Regions from separate parts of the Pseudoalteromonas sp. SG45-3 genome, predicted to be linked through region 1. Evidence: predicted binding sites of a transcription regulator. Region 1 holds the regulator's gene; each other region holds the start of a gene.

The links. Region 1 encodes FliA, which starts transcription of late flagellar genes. Its sites were predicted from a motif close to CTAAAGNTNNNNNNNNNNNNGCCGATA; they were not measured.
Region 2: the regulator FliA is predicted to act here: its motif matches at 4,502-4,528, upstream of H5126_RS20555 (DUF5610 domain-containing protein).
Region 3: the regulator FliA is predicted to act here: its motif matches at 3,209-3,235, upstream of pomA (flagellar motor protein PomA).

What each region holds. Positions count from the first base shown of each region.
Region 1 covers NZ_JACJEN010000013.1:46,200-53,613, reverse strand. The annotation lists gene H5126_RS14415 (protein phosphatase CheZ) at 1-508, opposite strand, end outside; gene cheY (chemotaxis response regulator CheY) at 526-909, opposite strand; gene H5126_RS14405 (RNA polymerase sigma factor FliA) at 950-1,660, opposite strand; gene H5126_RS14400 (MinD/ParA family protein) at 1,687-2,547, opposite strand; gene flhF (flagellar biosynthesis protein FlhF) at 2,540-4,021, opposite strand; gene flhA (flagellar biosynthesis protein FlhA) at 4,043-6,154, opposite strand; gene flhB (flagellar biosynthesis protein FlhB) at 6,227-7,357, opposite strand; gene fliR (flagellar biosynthetic protein FliR) at 7,367-7,414, opposite strand, start outside.
Region 2 covers NZ_JACJEN010000032.1:19,119-26,532, forward strand. The annotation lists gene ccoG (cytochrome c oxidase accessory protein CcoG) at 1-859, shown strand, start outside; gene H5126_RS20535 (serine/threonine protein kinase) at 945-1,919, shown strand; gene H5126_RS20540 (thiol:disulfide interchange protein DsbA/DsbL) at 1,954-2,577, shown strand; gene H5126_RS20545 (thiol:disulfide interchange protein DsbA/DsbL) at 2,594-3,232, shown strand; gene trmA (tRNA (uridine(54)-C5)-methyltransferase TrmA) at 3,298-4,395, opposite strand; gene H5126_RS20555 (DUF5610 domain-containing protein) at 4,558-5,697, shown strand; gene murI (glutamate racemase) at 5,763-6,563, shown strand; gene H5126_RS20565 (RNA-binding protein) at 6,526-7,005, opposite strand.
Region 3 covers NZ_JACJEN010000020.1:69,978-77,391, reverse strand. The annotation lists gene H5126_RS17915 (DNA topoisomerase III) at 1-694, opposite strand, end outside; gene H5126_RS17910 (hypothetical protein) at 740-1,246, opposite strand; gene H5126_RS17905 (flagellar motor protein MotB) at 1,459-2,379, opposite strand; gene pomA (flagellar motor protein PomA) at 2,382-3,149, opposite strand; gene H5126_RS17895 (exodeoxyribonuclease VII small subunit) at 3,471-3,713, shown strand; gene ispA ((2E,6E)-farnesyl diphosphate synthase) at 3,716-4,603, shown strand; gene dxs (1-deoxy-D-xylulose-5-phosphate synthase) at 4,709-6,571, shown strand; gene H5126_RS17880 (hypothetical protein) at 6,772-7,414, shown strand, end outside.

The DNA of each region.
Region 1 (7,414 bases):
GATAGTCTTGAGCCATCAGTACATTTGTCATTAAGCTTTGAAGCTCATCAGTCTTATGATGAGAGTTGTTCATAAACTTATCGATGCTATGGCAAAGTTGCTTAAACTCACCAAGCTCAATTTCGCGGCTCATTAAACGATCCCATGTCGGTTTGATATGAGATATTTCGTCCGCTAACTGTTGGGCTATAGGTAAACTGGCCTCCACTGCATCCATTGTTTTATTAGCCGCATTTTCTGTCATTTCTATAACATAATTAAGCCGCTTTTTAGCATCTGGAATCGCATCTGTCGTTATATCAGTTAAGCGAGTATCAAGCTCAAAACTTTTAAGGGCTTCGTGCAGTTGACGAGTCAACTTTCCAACTTCAGCAAATAATTCAGACTGCTCTTTAGATGCAGCCTCTAAAATCAACTGATTTGCTTTGTCTTGCTCATCATTTTCTAAAAAAACAACGAGCTGACGAGCTTGTTCTAACGTTATTTGAGGCGCAGCTGGTGCTGGCATAAGCCTCTCCCCCATCATTAGCCTAAGCGTTCAAATACTTTTTCTAATTTAGTTTTTAATGTTCCAGCCGTAAATGGCTTAACAATATAACCATTAACACCAGCTTGCGCTGCAGCTATTATTTGTTCTTTTTTAGCCTCTGCCGTTACCATTAATACAGGGATATGTTTTAACTTATCGTCTGCACGTATTGCTCTTAAAAGATCAATACCCTGCATTCCAGGCATATTCCAATCCGTAACTACAAAATCAAACACTTGATTTTGCAACATAGGCAAAGCTGTAGACCCATCATCAGCTTCTTGAACGTTAGTGAAACCTAAGTCACGTAACAGGTTTTTTATAATGCGTCTCATTGTTGAAAAATCATCAACTACAAGAATTTTCATGTTTTTATCCAAAACATCCCCCAGTGAGGTATTAACCTTTGTTTACTTACTACTAATTTATCCAGTCATTGATTTTAGCTTTAAGCTTAATCATCGCCTGACCATGTATCTGACTTACACGCGATTCACTTACATCGAGTATATGTCCTATTTCTTTTAAATTCATTTCATCGTTGTAGTACAAAGAAAGCACCATTGCATCACGCTCTGGTAATGACTTAATTGCACTTAGCAAAGACTCATTAAACCTATCATTTTTAACATTATTAAAAGGTTTATCTTGTGCTAAATCTTGGCCTACAGGAGTAATAACATCCTCATCTACACCAAGGTCTTCAATGCCTAATATTTTACTCGTATTCGCATCATTTAAAATATGATGGTACTCATTGAGCGAAATTTCAAGTTTTTCAGCAACTTCTATGTCCGTTGGTTCGCGGTTCAGACTACTTTCTAGCTCAGTAATTGCTTCTGCAACTTGCCTGTTTTTACGGTGAACTGAACGAGGAGCCCAATCACCACGGCGCATTTCATCAAGCATAGCACCGCGAATACGAATACCTGCAAAAGTTTCAAAGCTTGCGCCTTTTGTTGCATCAAAGTTTTTCGAAGCCTCTATTAAGCCTATCATTCCTGATTGAATTAAATCATCAAGTTGAACGCTAGGTGGTAATCGAGCAATTAGATGACATGCCACTTTTTTAACAAGTGATGCATGCTTCTCAACAATCACATTTAAATTTTGTGTTGATTGATATCCCATAGCTCTATTCACCAGTGTTGTCATAATTAACCGTTTACTAGTTTCTCAATGAAAAACTCTAAATGCCCAGATGGTTGGTTGGGTATTGGCCATTTAACTGCTTTTGTTGCCAGCGTTTTAAACGCAAGAGCGGCTGGCGAATTTGGAAAGAGCTCTACTATTACTTTTTGACGACGTGTTGCTTTGCGCATATTTTCATCATAAGGAACCGTTGCTACTAGCTCCATTGATACATCTAAAAAGCGGTCGGTAACTTTAGATAGCTTTGCAAACAATTCAGTGCCTTCACGCATACTGCGCACCATATTGGCAACAATTTTAAATTTATAAACGCCGTGCTCACGACTTAATACTTTAATAAGTGCGTAAGCGTCGGTGATTGATGTCGGCTCATCGCATACAACAACCATTACATCTTGCGCTGCACGCGAGAAGCTCAGTACCATGTCTGAAATACCAGCAGCTGTATCTACAATTAAAATATCAAATTCGGTATTCAATTCGCTAAACGCACGAATTAGCCCAGCATGCTCAGATGGTGATAATTCAACCATACTTTGCGAACCCGATGTAGCGGGTACAATTTTAATTCCTGCAGGGCCTTCAACTAAAATTTCATCAAGCTCACATTCACCAGACAAGACATGTGACAAGTTACGCTCTACACGTAAACCAAGCATCACATCACAGTTTGCTAAACCCAAGTCAGCATCCAGCACTAATACTCGATTACCTTGCTGCCCAAGTGCAATAGCTGTATTTAGAGAAACATTTGTTTTCCCTACTCCACCTTTACCACCGGTTACAGCGATAACTTTTACGCCGTTGTTATTGTTTTGACTCATTTTGCGCAGGCCGCTTGCTTGATCTAATACTGTGTTAATCATACATCCCTACTGTGCTTGGCGCCACTGCTTGGTGCCTTGAATGTTGTTCTTTTGTTCTTTTTAAATATAATTGCTCAGCCTTTTTAACTAGTTTCTCAGCATTTGCAACACGAATATCCTCTGGTACTCGTTGACCATTAGTAAGATACCCTATTGGAAGGCGATTTTGAATCGCAATACTAATAATCTCACCCAAACTTAATGATTCGTCTAACTTAGTGAAAATACAGCCACTTAACTGTACTTTTTTAAAGTGACGTACAGTTTCTTGCAATACATTAATTTGTGCTGTCGCGCTAAGTACTAAGTAGCTGCGAATATCTACACGTTGGTTACGCATTAACGTGTTTAATTGCTCAGTTAAACGTAAATCTCGCTGGCTCATACCTGCTGTGTCAATTAATACTAGACGTTTATTTCGTAAATGATATAAAACTTCAGCTAATTCATTAGCATCTTTAACTTGCTTAACACCACAACCAATAATACGACCATATGTTGCAAGTTGTTCATAAGCACCAATTCTGTATGTATCAGTGGTTATTAACGCCACTTTATCGGCACCATATTTTTGTGCGCCTAGAGCTGCAAGCTTAGCAACAGTCGTTGTTTTACCCACACCTGTTGGACCCACTAACGCATATACACCACCTTGGCGAAGTATTTCATTATTGGTTGTTTGCATTTGATCTTCGACCATAGTTAACAATGCTTTCCAACCTTGCTTACGAGACACATCATCAGGTACAAAACATGCCATTTGCTGTGCTACTTCTTTATCAATGCCCATACCGACTAAACGGTCAACCATACAAGCGCGTGTTGGATCGCGACGCGCCATATCTTGCTGCATCAAGCCTGATACTTGGTGCTCAAGTAATTGACGAATTGCGTTCATTTCTTCACGCATTGTTGTCATTTCTTCGCTTTCATTATTAGGTGCTTGTTGGCGAGTGGTTACTGGGCTATCTAAATCATCAAAGTCGCGGTCTAAATCATCAAAGCCTAAGCTATCCGCTTGAGTTTGTGGACGAACTGGCGCAGCAGCTTCAGGAGCAAACATATTTTTAGTACGCTGCCCCATATCAGGTTCTTGATAGTTATCAGTAGTATCAATACCCGATTGTGAAAACATCGATGCAAGCTCAGGAGAACGAGGACGCGGTGATTGACGCTCTAATAATGCTTGTAGGCTGTCAGCAACTTTTGCTTGAGGCTCAGGCTTGGCACGCTGTGGCTCTGGTTTTACAAAGTTATGCATGCTTTGTTGTGGCGCCTGAGTACGCGGCTCTGCAGGGCGTTGTGGTTGCGCTGCTACTTTAGGGGCTGCTTTGTCATAATCAACTGCCGCTACAATTTCTACACCGTTAGCCAGTTTTTTATTTGACATAATAACCGCATCAACACCTAACTCATCTTTAACTTCTTTAAGTGCTGTGCGCATATCTTTAGCAAAAAAACGTTTAATTTTCATGATTCAACCCCTGTTAAAATCTTATTGTTGGCCTACCGAGCTTACAATTTTGATCTGTCTTTCGTCTGGTACCTCTTGATAAGACATCACTCTCAATCCTGGAATGGTGTACTTAACAAAACGAGATAACACAGTGCGTAACATTCCTGACGTTAGCAATATAGAAGGTTCGCCGGCCATTTCTTGATTTTGATGCGCTTGTGTCAATGACACTTGAAGTCGCTCTGCAAGTCCTGGCTCAATACCGGCACCTTCATCGCCTGCATTTTGTAATGACTGATGCAACATCTGTTCCAACTCAGGCGCCAAGGTTATGACAGGGATTTCTGATGACATTCCCACCGCATCTTGAACAATTAATCTACGCAGTGAAATACGCACTGCAGCCGTTAATACATCAGGGTCTTGACTACGTGGGCCATACTCAACAAGGGTTTGAACAATTGAGCGCATATCGCGAATAGCCACGCCTTCATTTAATAAATTTTGTAGTACTTTTACAATAGCAGTTAATGGCAATACATCAGGTACTAGTCCTTCCACTAAGCGAGGATGGCTTTTAGCAAGCATATCAAGTAGGTTTTGAACTTCTTCATGCCCTAGTAATAACGCTGCACTGTTAGTTAATAACTGGCTAATATGAGTGGCAACTACCGTGGCTGAATCTACAACGGTATAACCTAGTGATTGTGCTTCATCTTTTTGATCAGGCTTGATCCATACGGCATCAAGGCCAAACGCAGGATCTTTTGTTTCAACCCCTTTAATTGGACCAAATACTTGTCCTGGGTTAATCGCTAGCTCGTCGCCATGCTTAAGCTCGCTTTCACCGGTTGAAACCCCCATTAGCGTTATTCTGTAAGCATTAGGGTCAAGCTCTAAGTTGTCGCGTATATGTACCGGCGGCACTAAAAAACCAAGCTCTTGAGAAAGCTTTTTACGCACCCCCTTAATACGATTAAGTAGCTCACCACCTTGTGATTGGTCCACTAACGGAATTAATCTATAACCGACTTCTAAGCCAATTACATCAACCTGCTGAACGTCATCCCAGCCTAGTTCTTTTTGTTCTTGTTTATTAGCAACCCCCGTTGCAACACTTCCGCCATTAGCGGCCTCTTCAGCTTCTGCCGCAGCAGCTTTTAATTTACTTTGCTGTGTGTAGTAAGCTAAGTAACCCAGTAACGCACCTAAACTTAAAAAAGCAATATGCGGCATACCAGGCACTAAGCCCATGATGATCAAAATACCAGATGCAATAAAGAGTGACTTTTCGTTGCCTAGTTGTTTCTTAAATTGGTCCCCCATATTGAGCGACTCATTTTGGCGTGTTACAACAATCGCGGTACCAATTGAAAGCAGTAAAGAAGGGAGTTGAGCAACTAAGCCATCGCCGATGGTAAGTAATGTATATACTTCCATTGCATTGCCAAAACTCAAATTGTGCTGGATCATACCGACAAATAAACCACCAACAATATTGATGATTAGTATAACAATACCTGCAATCGCATCACCTTTTACAAATTTACTCGCACCATCCATTGAGCCGTAAAAATCAGCTTCGCGAGTTACTTCCTCGCGGCGGTCACGCGCTTGTTCTGCGCTGATAAAGCCTGCGTTCAAATCGGCGTCAATTGCCATTTGTTTACCCGGCATTGCATCAAGGGTGAAACGCGCAGATACCTCAGAAATACGACCAGCACCTTTAGTAATTACTACAAAGTTAATAATGATCAGGATTAAAAACACAACCAAACCAACAGCGTAGTTACCACCAATAACAACTGAGCCAAACGCTTCAATTACTTTACCGGCAGAGTCACCACCATTATGGCCTTCAAGTAACACAACTCGAGTACTGGCAACGTTAAGTGCTAAGCGCATAATTGTAGCGATTAGTAATACAGAGGGGAAAATACCAAATTCAACTGGCTTCATCGTGTAAACAGTTACAAGTAAAACCACTAACGCGAGAGCAATATTAAACGAGAAAAGGATATCGAGTAAAAATGGCGGTAGTGGTAAAATCACCATTCCCAAGGCAGCAAGCACAAGCAAAGGTGTACCTACCCCTTTGGCATAGTCTTTTTTGTCTCTGTTAAGTTGTTGTAATACCGCTTTAAAACTCATAATTCTACAATTTCAAAAAATTGACACTACGTAGAATTTGCAATAACTATTCCAAGTTACTCAGTTAACGGTTTAATACTTGTAGGCATCGGGGATTGGCAGCTTTTTATTGAGCTTAGTTGGACGTTTACCGCGCCCTTTATTAAAGCGCTTAAGCTGAAATACATACGCTAAAACTTGCGCTACTGCGGTAAATAGCTGATCGGGTATTTGCTCTCCTACTTCAGCCGTATGATAAAGCGCTCGGGTCAACATGGGGGATTCTAATATAGGTACTTCATTCCCTATTGCTACTTTTCGAATTTGCATCGCCATTTCATCAATGCCTTTAGCAAGCACTATAGGCGCACCTGCGCGCTCCGTGTCGTATTTTAATGCTACAGAGTAGTGAGTTGGGTTCGTAACAATAACATCAGCGTCAGGAACATCTTGCATCATGCGGTTTTGCGACATTTGCCTTTGTGTTTGCCTAATGCGCGCTTTTATTTGTGGGTCACCTTCAGAGTTTTTATACTCATCTTTAATTTCTTGCATTGTCATTTTAAGTTGTTTGTTATGGTTGTAACTTTGAAATGGTGCATCAATGGCGGCAATAACAATTAAAGTGCACGAAAGGCCTAAAAACATCCACCCTAAAATCTCTAAGGCATGAATAATATTACCCGGCGCACTTTCTAAACTTAAATGCAGTATTTCATCAAAATAAGTATTAATTAAAAACACTGCAAAACTTGCTACTAAACCAAATTTTAAAAGTGACTTTACAAGCTCAATAGCCGCTTGTGGGCCAAACATCCGCTTAAAGCCCTTCATTGGCGACATTTTACTTGCTTTAGGTGCAGCAGCTTCCCAGCTAAAGTTAAAACCACCGAGTAATGTATTACCAATAAATGCAGCCAAAACGATAATTAACACAAACATAGCCATAGGAAACATCAACGCGTCTGCAACCTCTCCCCACACGGCAAACATTTTAGTGGTATCAAAGGCTTCGTTGCGGTTTAAGCTAAGGGTTCGGCCCATTACATTGTATAAACCTTTACCAATTTCAGGACCATACATCAAAAGCGATATAGCCGAAAAAATAAGTACAAACATGGTACCTAACTCTTTTGAGCGTGCTATTTGGCCTTTCTTTTTAGATTCTTCAAGCTTTTTGGATGTGGGTTCTTCTGTTTTTTCTTGTCCTGAGTCTTCAGACATGACTTTCTCCTAAGGTGAGCAACCAACTAAAGTACACATTAGCTCAACCATTTTTAA
Region 2 (7,414 bases), on a different contig from region 1:
CCCTGACTTTGTAACGTTTGATGTAGGCGGTTATGCACTAGTCAGTATTATTTTCTTTGCTGCATGTACTTATGGTAATGCCGGTTGGATGCGAGAAATTATGTGTTTACACATCTGTCCTTACTCTCGTTTTCAATCAGCTATGTTTGATAAAGACACATACACCGTAACGTACGACGAAAGCCGAGGTGAAAGCCGTGGTCCTCGTTCACGTAAAGTAGACCATAAAGATTTAGAACTAGGCGACTGTATAGACTGTAACTTGTGCGTTCAAGTGTGCCCAACAGGTATTGATATTAGAAATGGGCTACAAGCTGAGTGTATCAACTGTGGTGCATGTATTGATGCGTGTGATGGCGTAATGGATAAAATGGAATACCCGCGTGGGCTTATTTCATATACGACAGAGCGAAATCTCGAAACCCCAGAAAATAAAACGAATCCACTGCGAGCTAAAATTATTGGTTACACGGTCATACTTGTTGTGCTTACGGGAGCGCTTGTCGCTAATATAGCACTGCGTAAAACAATGGACTTTGATATTATTCGTGACCGAAACCAATTATATCGTGTCGATTTTGATGGTTTAGTAGAGAACACCTATACATTAAAGGTAATTAATAAAGCGCAGTACGAGCAAACCTTTAATATTAAAGTACAAGGGTTAGATAACTTTAAGTATATTGGTAAGCAGTCATTTACTGTGCAGGCAGGGGAATCTCATAACGTACCATTGTCACTTGTAATGGACCCTTATGATTTGAAGGCGCCGATGACTGAGTTTAACTTTGTGCTTTCACCGGTAGATGAGCCGGATGAGACAATATCGCAGTCGAGTAACTTTTTTAAAGCGCGATAATCGCAACTTACCTTAATTAGGTAAGTTGATATAGCAATTAACAAAAGCGGGTATATAACCCGCTTTTATTTTATATAAGAAGAGTATGAGTAAATTTAGTTTTATTGACTTAACACCTGATCTAATACTCGATGCAATAGAAAGCGTAGGTGTGTACGCCGAATCTGGTTTATTAGCGCTCAATAGCTATGAAAACAGAGTGTACCAATTTAAAGCGGATGATGGCCTGCGTTACGTAGTGAAGTTTTATCGCCCAGAGCGCTGGAGTAAAGAGCAAATTCAAGAAGAGCATGACTTTGCATTTGAACTAGCGGATGCAGAAGTACCCGTTGTTGCCCCTATTTTATATAATGGGCAAAGCTTGTTTGAACACGAAGGGTATTTGTTTGTGTTGTTTCCAAGTGTAGGCGGGCGTTTATTTGAGGTTGATAATTTAGATCAGCTTGATGTAATGGGGCGATTGATTGGCCGTATGCACCAAGTAGCTAAAACAAAACCTTTTACTTATAGGCCAACAGTTACCTGCGAGGAGTATTTGCATACAGCCAAAGTTCATCTTCAAAAAAGTAACTTAGTGCCCATGGGAATAAATACTGCTTTTTATACTATTTTAGATTTAGTGATAGAGCAGGCGCAAAAACAGTATAAAGATGTGCAAAGTATTCGCTTACATGGTGACTGCCACGTTGGTAATATTTTATGGGCAGGTGATGCGCTAATGTTTGTTGATTTAGATGACAGCCGCCAAGGTCCTGCAATCCAAGATTTATGGATGATGCTCAGTGGCGATAGAGCGACGCAACTGTTACAGTTAGACACCCTTGTAAATGCGTATGAAGAGTTTTGTGATTTTGATCACTCTCAACTCAAATTAATTGAACCGCTGCGAGCAATGCGTATTATTCATTATATGGGATGGGTAGCTAAACGATGGAGTGATCCTGCTTTTGTGCGGAACTTTACATGGTTTGCTGATGACAAATACTGGGAGCAACAAATTTTAGCACTGAAAGAGCAACTTGCAGCATTGCAAGAAGCACCGTTAAAGTTATTGCCGTAATATTTTATTTAAAGACAAGTACAACGAGATACAAATGCTTAAAAAATTAAAACTGAGTTTATTACTTTTATGTTTACCATTTGCAGCACTTGCTGCACAGTTTGAAGTTGATAATCAATACACTGTTATAGATGTAGACAAAAGCAAGTCACCGCAAGTAACTGAGTTTTTCTCATTTTACTGTCCACATTGCTTTAAGTTTGAACCAGTAGCAAAAGCAATTGAAAAAGGCTTGCCAGAAGGCGCTGAGTTTATTAAAAACCACGTTAACTTTTTAGGTGGCGTGTCACCACAAGCACAAAGTAATTTAAGCTTTGCTTACTTAATTGCTAAGCAGCATGGTCAGGCGCAAAGTATTAGCGATCAAATTTTTAAAAGTATCCATGTTCAACGTGCACCATTAACTGAAATGAAAGACGTTAAAAAATTACTTGAAGTAAATGGTATTGATAGCGCAACATTTGATCAAGAGATTGCAAGCATGCCTGTTATTTCAGCTGAGCAAGCAATGCAAAACAAACAGAATAAATATTCAAAATTAGGCGCACTTACAGGTGTACCTACTTTTATTGTTAACGATAAATATAAAATAAACCTCAACACCATCAAAAATCAAAAAGAACTTGATGAGTTAGTAGCGTTTTTATTAGCACTATAAATTTCGGAGCATAATAATGATTAAATTAGTTAAAGCAGGTTTGCTTGCAATATTACTTCCTATGGCAGCAACAAGCTTTGCAGCAACGTATGAAGAAGGCGTGCATTACGACGTAGTTTCTGAGCGTGCAACTAAAAAGCCAGAGGTTAAAGAGTTCTTCTCATTTTACTGCCCTGCATGTAATAACATGGAAGCACTAATTGGTGAGTTTAAGCCTAAGCTTGATAAAAACGTTAAATTTAAAAAGAGCCATGTTGATTTTGTAGGTGTACGTGACCCAGAAAACCAACAGATGATGAGCCAAGCACTGGCGACAGCTGAAGTGCTTCCACAAAAAGATCAGATTATTTCTGCAATCTTTAATCATATCCATACAAAGCGCGCTAAATTTAATGAGCTTGCAGATGTAAAAGATATATTTGTAGCGCAGGGCGTTGATGGTGATAAGTTTGATAAGCTGTTTAAAAGCTTCTCGGTACGTACGCTGAGCTCTAAAATGAAACGCGACCAAGACTACTTTAAAGAAAAAGGCGCACTACGTGGCGTACCTACCTTTATTGTAAATGGTAAGTACAAATTAAACCTAGGTCGTGAGTCGGGTATTACTAAACCTGAAGACATTAGCAAATTAATAAATTACTTAGCTAACAAGTAAGTTTAGCTAAAACAAAAAAAGCTCCTTAAGGAGCTTTTTTTATGGGTAACGTTTACTGAACGTATTTATTTGCGCTGTAAGAAAACGCCCGACTCAATGTGATGCGTATAAGGGAACTGATCAAATATAGCAAAGCGCTTAACGTTATGCGTACGTGTTAAGTGATCAAGGTCACGCTCAAGAGTTTCAGGATTACAGGATATATAAATTATGCTTTCGTAGTTAGCCACTAAGTCACACGTTAATTCATCCATGCCCGCGCGTGGTGGATCAACTAATATGGTTTGGCAGTCATAGCTTTTTAAATCAATACCATCTAAACGAGAGAAAGTACGCTCGCCATTCATTGCTTGAGTAAACTCTTCACTAGACATACGAATAATATCTAAGTTCTCTACGTTGTTTTTAGCAATGTTGTATTGAGCAGAGTGAACAGATGATTTTGATATTTCCGTCGCTAATACTTTATTAAAAGAACCTGCTAATGCAATTGAAAAGTTACCGTTACCACAATACAATTCTAGTAAATCATTTTTAAGTGGTTTACATAAATCTTGTGCCCACTCCAGCATATTAATATTTACTTTTGCATTAGGCTGAGTAAAGCTATTTTCTACTTGTTGATAAATAAGCTCTTGCCCATTAACTGTTAAACGTTCAGTTACAAAGTCATCACCTAGTACTTCTTTTTGTTTGCGAGCACGACCTATAAAGTCAATTTTGTATTTACTGCTAAGCTTTTCTTTCAGTGCTTTAATTTCACTTAACCATTCATCATCCAGTGGTTTGTGATAAAGCAAGCTTACTAAAATTTCACCGCTTAGCGTTGATAGGTAATCGATTTGAAATAACTTACGGCGTAATATTTCACAAGGCTTAAGATTTTCAATCATCACCTGCATTATTTCACCTACTAGAGGCGCTGCTGGGTCAAATGTATCAACACGGATTTTTTCTTTTGTTTGTTGATCAAACATAATGTGAAACAGATCATCACCGTCGTGCCATACTCTAAATTCAGCACGTTGGCGGTAGTTAGTTGGCTCTGAGCTAAATACTTCTAATTGCTCCACACCAAAACGTTGAAACTGCGTACTAATTCGCTGCTCTTTTTCACTTAACTGCGCTTGGTACTGTGTGGTATCTATTTTAATAACTGCCATTAACGCTACTACCTTATCTAAGATCTGTTTATCGGCGCTATTGTAGGGAGCGCTGCGTATTTGTCTAGTTTTGGCTAGCATTTATGCTGTTTTATTGAACATTGTACTTTAGTTTTTGTTGTTATAGCCGATAATAAACTACGCACGCTTAGGAGACGAATCATGAAAATAGGTAATTATGGCTTTACGCCAAACAACAACATCAATAAATTCAATAATAAAGCTGATATACAGCAACCTACAATTACGTCTCCTCAAGATAGCTATCAACAACGAGGCCGAGAGTTGGCCGCAAAGGTGCTTGGCGATAAAATGGCTGAGCAGCTTGGATTACCTATCGCAGAAAAAAAAGCAGATAAACCACTATTTGATTTTGATGAAATAGTAAAAAACGTACTCGATTTTGTAAGTAGTGCTGTAAATAAAGCAAAAGCTAACGGCGCTGATGACGAAAAGCTCAAAGATATGCTAGGCGATGCGCGCAAAGGAGTCCAAATAGGGATTGATGACGCTGTTGATGAACTCAAAGGTACAGGCGTATTTAATGGTGACATGGAAGAGGGCATTAATAAGTCCAAAGAGGGAATTTACAATGGGCTGGATAAGTTTGAAGAGTCGTTATTTAACCCACAACCTGCCAGCGTAAATATAAGCCAGGCCCAATACGTCAGTATGACGAGTAATGCAGAGTATAAATTTACTACAGCAGAAGGCGATGAGGTAAGTATTAGCTTTGCTGATGCATTTGAATCTCAATCGGCAAGTGGCTATCAGCAAAATAGTAATAGTGAGTCGTTTGCAAGCTCATCATCGCAATCTCGACAGGTATCATTTTCGATGTCGGTAAATGGTGACTTAAACGAGCAAGAGCAAGAAGCTATTAATGCGATGATGGAAGACTTACAAGATTTAAGTAAAACCTTTTTTGGTGGTGATTTAGATGAAGCATTTGAACAAGCGCAAGAGCTGAGTTTAGACAGCGATCAGCTGGTGGCTTTTTCTATGGATTTACGCCAAACAAAAACAATAGCAACAGTTAAAAGCTATGAAGGATATAAACCAGCACCAGAAAAACAAGTAGCAGAGGGGTTAGCCCCTTTTAATGACGACCTTAAAAATGCTTTTGAAAAAGCGGGTGAGCTTGGATTACAAAATCAGCTAGCTGGCATTCTCCAATGGTTAAATCAAGATCAGGAACAAATAGATAAGTTAGTAGATTATACAGAGTCTATGTTCGAAAACCTTAATCAGTTAAATTCAGCAGCCGACAGGCTTACTGATTTAGAAGCCACGCAAAGTTAAACTACTTTCTTTTATAAAAACCTCATGGCAAACTGCCGATCTTAAAGTAAAGTAGGAACGGTAGTTTGTCAGCGCATATAATGGTCTTTGATTCAGGTATTGGTGGAACTACTGTACTTGAACATATCAAGCAAAGTATCCCCAATGCTCAGTACAGCTATTTTATGGATAATGCATTACTACCTTATGGTGCTCAATCCCAACAAACTATAATTAACCGATTATGTTCACTTATTCATTTCATCAAAGCCAACACGCTTAACGTCGATTTAATTGTAATAGCGTGTAATACAGCTTCTACATCTGCACTCAGCGCTGTTCGCCAAATTACGGATATTCCTATTGTAGGTGTTGTGCCAGCAATAAAGCCTGCGGCAGAATTAACACGCTCAAATCATATTGGCTTGTTAGCCACGCCGGCAACGGTCGCCAGTTCATACACAAAAACATTAATTGCTGAACATGCACGTAATGTAATCGTTAACCTTTATAGCAGTGTTGAATTAGTAACGTTAGCTGAGGAATGCTTTTTTACAGGCTCTTTAGATACAAATAAGTTGTATCAAGTACTCGATGAACTACATATAGATAAAACTATAGATGTACTTGTACTAGGGTGTACGCACTTTCCGATATTAGCAGGGCCGATTAGTCAGTACTTTGAAGGGAATGTAAAATTACTTGATTCAGGTGTAGCGATAGCAAATAGAGTCAACTTCCTACTTAACCAACTTAACTTATGTATGGATAAACAAACAGACATAAAAAAGCCGCTGCAATATTATGCAACGGCTGATGTGTTTAGCAATAAGCTAGCGGTAAAGCTAGTTACACTGACTGATCCGTCTCAGTACGTAGAGCATTAGAATCATCTTCTTGTTTTTGTTTTGCTTCACGTACCTTCAAAGTACGTTGTTGGAACTCGCTATCGTTCAAGTTAGCAATTGCATTGTCTGCATCAGCTTGCGCCATTTCAACAAAACCAAAGCCACGACGTTTGCCAGTATTCTTATCCTTTAATAAACGAACATTGAATACTTTGCCTTGTTCTTCAAATAATGCACGAACCACACCTTCGTTTGCACGATAAGGAAGGTTACCAACATAAAGCGTTTTTGTTTTAACTTCAGCTTCTTCAGTCACATCAGATGATATTGCAGCAATAGCAATCGCACCAATTAATAAACCAGCACCAAATAGTAATGCAGGGTTTAAAGCTAAGCCGCCTAAAGCAAACTCAACAACAACAAAACCAACTACAGCAAGAATAACAGAGAAGATAAAAGATTTTTGATCGGGTAATTTCATTTTAGATCTACCAATAAACAGGAAATAAACATTAATTTAACATTGTGAACTTGCTATCTTAACGCCTAAATCAAACATAGCAATGATATTTGTATTAAATAATAAATAAGAGCATAAAAAAGCATCATCTTAGAGGGGTTTTCATGTGGTTTTACGTGGTTTTGTTCTATTTTTGTTCGAACAGTAAAAAGATCTAAAAAAAGGGTTGATCTGTTTTTGGATCTCCCTATAATGCGACCCCACTGAGACGGGAAACGCCGAAGCATAGCAAGGCACGAACTACTCACAGAGTTAAATAAAACTTCGGTTTTAAATCTTCCAAAAGAAAATTTAAAACAAAGTATTGACTCGAAAAATAAAGGGTGTATTATTCGCATCCCTTGAGACGCTAAAGCGACTCAAAACGTTC
Region 3 (7,414 bases), on a different contig from region 1:
CTGGAGTAAGCAAATGCGCCAATACATCGTAAAAAGGCTTAGATACAAAGTTCGCTATTTCGTTATCTCTATTAACAACAAGACCTAAAATAGGGGTTTGCACTCGCCCTACCGAAAGCACATTACCAAACCCTGCTTTTTGCCCAGCTAGTGTGTATGCACGTGTTAAATTCATACCAAATAGCCAATCAGCACGAGAGCGCGCTAAAGCAGATACACTTAACGGAATAAAATCTCGATTAGAACGCATTGCGCCCAATGATTTCTTTACCGCCGATAAGTTTAAATCACTAATGAGTAAACGTTGCGTACTCTGCTTTTTAGCCTGACTTATTTTAGCTTCTTCTATTACTTGGTCGACCAGAAGCTGGCCTTCACGGTCTGGATCGCCAGCGTGAATAAGTTGCGAGGCCTGTTTAATTAATTTTTTTAAAACAGTGAGCTGTTTGCGAGTTTTGGTTTTGGCTTTTAACTTCCACTGTTCAGGTATTATAGGTAAGTGTTCAAACTGCCATTTTTTAAAGCGCTCATCATAGTCATCGGGTTCTGCTTGTTCTAGCAAATGCCCAATACACCACGATACACAATCGCCATTAGCGACTTCTATATAACCATCATGTTTTTTATGTGGTTTTGGTAAGGCATCAGCAATTGCTCTGCCTAGTGATGGTTTTTCTGCAATGTAGAGTTTCATGGGAGTCGCTCACTCACTGTTTATATAAACAGTAGTTTAGCACAGCTATTTTGAAGGTGGGGAGTTTTCTATTTTTGACTTTACACTACCTTGCTTAGTGAAAAGGATAATTAAAGGTAAATAGCATACAACCACCGTGGCAATATTGATAAATGGCATTAGGGTCTGATAAATAACGGTACTGTAAGCTAAATCCCACAAATGGCGGTCAACTAATCGGAATAGTTGTAATATAGGTGCGCCAATAACAACTAGTTGCCCAATAACACATTGCCATAAATAAACTTTATCCTTTATACCCCAGTAAGCTATAAGTGCCATCCAAATAATATCTGTGATCGCCCAAACTAAATAACGATAAATATAAATGTCATCAAACGCTCGTAGGCTTGAAGCAGTTAGGTTACCAAAGAGGAAAAAAGCTGCGGTAAGTAATACAAATCGAAAGGCTAGGCGATCTTTAAATACAAAAAATATAAAAATAGCCGGACTTAGCATTAAAACCCAGCTTTTGCTTAAAATACTAACAATATATAAAAACCATTCAGGCAAAATACTCTGCCCTATTTTGTTTTTTTATCGTCATCAGTACCATCACCATTACCCGGCATGTCGCAATATTTATTGATTATTTTCACAGGCACTCCATTACATATGTTAAGGAAATGTACTGTAAGCTAAAATGACGAAATTGCCAAGATACTTAAGGCAATTAAGTACCTTAAATCAAAACAAACATAGTGAAATATAACACAAGCAATAACTTAGCGCACATCAATAGGAGCAGACTCTTTAGCCTTACCTTGCAGGATTGATATTTCTACTCGACGGTTTCTTCGGCGATCTTCATTTGAATCGTTTGGAACAAGTGGACGAGTATCAGCTCGCCCCACTACCATCATGCGGTTTTTATCAAACCCTTGCACCGTTTGCAGCTCGCTTGCTACAGCTACAGCTCGCTTTGACGATAAGTCCCAATTATTAATATATAGCTCATTCGATACCTGAAAATCGTCGGTATGGCCAGATACAGTTATTTCGCCAGGTACATCTTTTAACAGTACACCAATATCTTGAATTATGGGTTTAAACTTAGGTTGTAAAAATGCACTACCCGAAGGAAATGAACCATTCTCTCTAATACGAATAATTATTTGCTGCCCTAAAGATTCAAGCTCAATTGCACCATCTATTATTTGCTTTTCAAGCTGCTGCGCGATTTTTTTAACGAGCTCGTTAGTTTGTTCCTGATCGGCCGCTGAAGTTGCTTGCTCTGACGATTGCTCTTGAGAAGTACTACGAGATTCGCCACCACGTTTATCCCCGCGTTGTTCTTGCCTGCCGCCAGCTGAGCTTTCATCTCCAGCCTGAAACTCTAACATTTGTTGAGTCATTTCGACTGTTTGCTGCTGAATGGTTTCTATTGGGGTTGGCTCTGGTTTGCCTGGGGTAAACTCCATAGCAATAACAGAGGTACCTTTAGGGATATCTTTTACTTCAATTTTATTCTGCACACCAAAAGCAAACTTCATAGAGCCCGCAATTTGTTTAAACTTAAGTACATCCATTTCTGAAAACGCAAGCAAGAGTACAAAAAAGCACATTAACAGTGACATTAAATCGGCAAACGTTCCCATCCATGCTGGTAGGCCTGGTGGTGGGCATTTGCACTCTTGATCAGACATAATTACTCCTCGGTATCTACTTTGCGTTTAGATTCAGCTAAGTAATTTTTCAAAATACCTTCGATAACTTTTGGATTTTGGCCATCTTGTATACCTAAAATAGCATCTAAAATTAAACGCTGATTCATAGCTTCTTCGTCTTTACGCAGTTCAAGTTTTACCTGAATAGGAATTGCCACAACATTGGCTAAAAACGCACCATATAAAGTTGTTAAAAGCGCTACCGCCATTGCCGGGCCAATTGCTTTTGGGTCATCCATGTTAGATAACATTGCAACTAAGCCAATTAGAGTACCAATCATTCCCATTGCTGGTGCAATATCGGCTAATGACTTAAATAAGCCTGCACCCATTTCATGTCGAGTAGTGGTTAAAGAGATGTCTTTTTGAAGTGTGGCGCGAACAACATCTGCGTCATGGCCATCAACAAGCATGTCGACGCCTTTGCGCATAAATGGATTTGGGATTTCAGCTTCTTCGAGTGCTAAAAAGCCACCTTTACGAGCTGAATCAGCAAGTTCTACTGCTTTTTCAATAAGTTCTTCTGGCGTTTCAATTTTAAACATAAACGCTTTAGCAACAACTTTACCTATACCCAAAAACTGCGACATGGTGAAATTTGATAAAACAATGAAAAGTGAACCACCAAATACAATTACACTAGAAGGAGCATCGGCAAACATAGCCATTTCACCGCTACTACTCATAAACATAGACATGACAATTAAGCCAATTGCGCCTAGGATCCCGATTATGGTTGCTAAATCCACATTTCCTCCAGAAGTTTCATGCTTAATGGCCTTATCATAAACTTTTATTATTAACTGCTTATCGGCAACATATTGAATTGCTTAAGCCATTTTTATAAATAAACATAAAAAGCAGCCTTTAGCACTATTTTAGATCAAGTTATAAGGGCTACCTAATTATCAATTGATTTATTAAACTAACAGACCGCTATTAAGGCTTTATTAATACACTTGAAATATAATTTAACGTTATAAAGGTAAAAAACCAATATCATCCTTTGACCTAGTTTAGCATTCCCCCTAAAATTGACCCCTAAATTTATTATGTAAGCTGAAATAAAGATGGCGACTAAAAAACCTGAAAACTTAAGTTTCGAACAAGCACTAGAAGAATTATCTACAATCGTTAGTGACATGGAACAAGGTGACTTATCGCTTGAGCAATCGTTAAAGCAATTTGAGCGTGGAATTGCATTAGCAAGTGCTTCATCAGGTAAATTACAGCAAGCAGAACAAAAAGTATCAATTTTGATGGGGAATGGCGAAAAGTCAGTTCTTACGAATTTTGATAATGATATGGAATAGCTGTGAGCATAAATAATTATATCGAACGTGCTCAAAAAGATGTAGTAGCGACCTTACAACAGCATTTTAAACAGTCTCTCGATACTGAAGAAACAGTCAAGAACGCCACCCAGTATGGATTATTTAATGGCGGTAAAAGATTACGTCCATTTTTAGTTTATGCCACAGGTAAAATGCTCGGTGCAAACCAGCAAGACTTACATGTACTTGCAGCTGCAATTGAGTGTATCCATAGCTATTCGCTAGTTCATGATGATTTGCCCGCTATGGACGATGACGACTTACGCCGTGGCCGCCCTACTTGCCACATAGAATTTGGCGAGGCAAATGCAATTTTAGCCGGTGATGCCCTACAAACACTCGCCTTTGAGCTTATTGCGAACCACAAATTTACATGCTCGTCGCAAACACAAGTAAAAATGATTGCTACGCTTGCCAACGCATCAGGCCTTGAGGGCATGGTAGGCGGACAAGGTCTTGACATAGCAGCAACAGATAAAGTAATTACCGTACAAGAGCTTGAGCGAATACATAAGCTAAAAACCGGAGCTTTAATTAATTGTGCAATTACACTTGGTGCACTGTGCAGTGAAAAGGCAGATCAACAAACCTTAGAAAATTTAAGCATTTTTGGGTATGCTATAGGGCTGGCGTTTCAAGTACACGACGACATTTTAGATGTTGAAGGCGATACGGTTACTTTAGGTAAACCACAAGGCTCCGATATTGCCGCGAATAAAGCGACATATCCGGCGTTATTAGGTATGCTAGGCGCTAAAGAAAAGGCGCAAAATTTAATACAACAAGCCCATGAAGCGTTGGCAAATATAGATGCTGACACAACACTTCTTGCGTCGCTAGCAAATTACCTAATTGAGCGTGACCACTAATTTTTGCTCATACGTATTGCAATTAGCACTGACATTATTACTCAACATTAATTATTCGTAAAAGCTTTGAATGAATTAATGTTAGCGAAGGATATATATAAAACCATGACACTTGATAGTAGCAAGTATCCATTACTTAATTTGGTTGACGAGCCAGCCCAATTGCGTGACTTAGCGCAAGACAAACTCCCTGCATTTAGCAATGAGCTGCGCGATTATTTACTCAACTCAGTATCGCAAAGTAGCGGTCATCTAGCGTCTGGTTTAGGGACGGTTGAACTAACCGTTGCGCTACATTATGTTTATAACACTCCAGACGATCGCCTAGTTTGGGATGTGGGTCACCAAGCTTATCCACATAAAATTCTTACAGGTCGTCGCGACCAAATGCACACTATTCGCCAAAAAGACGGTTTGCACCCTTTTCCTTTTCGCGATGAAAGCCAATACGATACGTTTAGCGTAGGTCATTCAAGCACCTCTATTTCAGCTGCCTTAGGTATGTCTATTGCCGCCCAAAAAGAAGGCAAAGGTCGAAAATCTGTAGCCATTATTGGTGACGGAGCTATCACCGCAGGCATGGCATTTGAAGCGATGAATCATTTAGGCGATGTAAAATCAGACATGCTTATTATTTTAAATGATAACGAAATGTCGATTTCAGAAAATGTTGGCGCATTAACAAATCACTTTGCCCGAATTTTATCAGGTAGCTTTTATACTAACATTCGTGAAGGCAGTAAAAAGTTACTCTCAGGTGTGCCTCCGGTAAAGCAACTTGCCAGTAAAATGGAAGAGCACATTAAGGGCATGATGATCCCGGGGACCTTCTTTGAAGAATTAGGCCTAAATTACATAGGCCCAATTGATGGTCACGATGTAAACATGCTTGTAGATACATTGCGTAATATGCGTAATTTAAAAGGCCCACAGCTTTTACATATAAAAACGCAAAAAGGTAAGGGCTACAAACCGGCTGAAGCCGATCCTATTGGCTACCATGGTGTACCAAAATTCGATCCGAGCACAACTAGCCTGCCTAAATCTAAACCTAGCGCTGCTACTTTTTCAAAAGTTTTCGGCGATTGGTTATGCGACATGGCAAAGCAAGACAGCAAGTTAATGGCTATTACGCCAGCAATGCGCGAAGGCTCTGGCATGGTACGTTTTTCTAAAGAGTTTCCAGATCAATACTTTGATGTGGCCATTGCAGAGCAGCATGCTGTTACTTTAGCAGCTGGTTTTGCTTGTGAAGGTTTAAAACCTGTTGTTGCTATTTACTCGAGCTTTTTACAACGTGCGTATGACCAATTAATACATGATGTTGCACTGCAAAACTTACCTGTATTATTTGCCATTGACCGCGCTGGTATTGTTGGAGCCGATGGTGAAACTCACCAAGGTGCGTACGATTTAAGCTTTATGCGCTGTATTCCAAATATGGTAATTATGGCACCAAGCGACACCAACGAATGCCGCCAAATGCTATACACCGGTTATAAAGAAAACTGCCCTGTTGCAGTTCGTTACCCTCGAGGTAGCGCAGGTACTGCAGACATTGAAAGCACTATGCAACTGCTTGAAATAGGTAAGGCAGATACAATTAAGAAAGGCAGTAAAATTGCCATTTTATCGTTCGGTACATTACTTGAAAACGCCCAGCTTGCAGCTAACGAATTAGATGCAACGCTTGTTAATATGCGTTTTATTAAACCACTTGATACTGCACTTTTAAATGAGCTTGCTACTAGCCACAATACCTTTGTTACGCTTGAAGATAACGCGATTGCTGGCGGTGCCGGCTCTGCAGTTAATGAATACTTGGCAACGCAAAAAGCTGATATTAATATCCTTAACTTAGGTATTCCTGATGAGTTTATTAAACACGGCACGCAAGATGAAATGCACGATGAAATGGGATTAGGCGAGCAAGGAATATTAAACGCTATTAAGGCGTTTATCGCTTAAGCTATTTACTTAGTTTATTAAAAAGGAGCCTCAAGGCTCCTTTTTTTGTTTTTAATTTTAACTTTTTTGCATCCAGTTTCATTTTATAGCCGTTATTGATATGAGGTTAACATGTAAATAATCAGTGCCGCTTAGTCTATGCCTTATGAGCAAGCGCGTTATTTACCTACATTTGATGGAATATTTAAAAGGTAAAAATGATGAATAAAGCTAATTTAACAACTCATTCAACACAAAAAAACACACTTAAACACACGCTTAGTTTTTCAGCTTTAACACTTGCAGTATTAATCGGCATTACAGGCTGTAGCTCAGACGATGGTGAAAACGGCGTAGATGGTATTGCAGGCACCGATGGACAAAACGGTACCGACGGTACAAATGGCAACCCTGGTTTTGCATCAGCCACATTAATTTTGGCAAACAATGGCGAGAGCAATACAGGCACTATCGATTTAATTAACCAAAACGCCTCTAAACTAAAAACCTTTAATACAACAGCTAACGAAGGCGTTGCATTTGATAGCTTAGGTAATTTATTGCAAGCAAGCGACAGCGAAAATGGCAGTATTAAAACTATTTGCCAGCTTGCAAATCGTAGTGACGGCGCAACCTATACAGCTAATACAGATCGCGAAATAACAGGTAATAACACAACACTGGTAAACCCTAAAGGAATAGCTGTAGCACAAAAGAGTGGCCTTGTTTTTATTGCTGACTTTGGCGCTATGCAAGTAACGACTTTTGGCGCTACAGCCGCGGGCGATGCAGCGCCTTTAGGCACAACTATTACAGAAGCGGCGCCGTGGGATGTTGATTATGATGAATCTAACGACCGCCTTT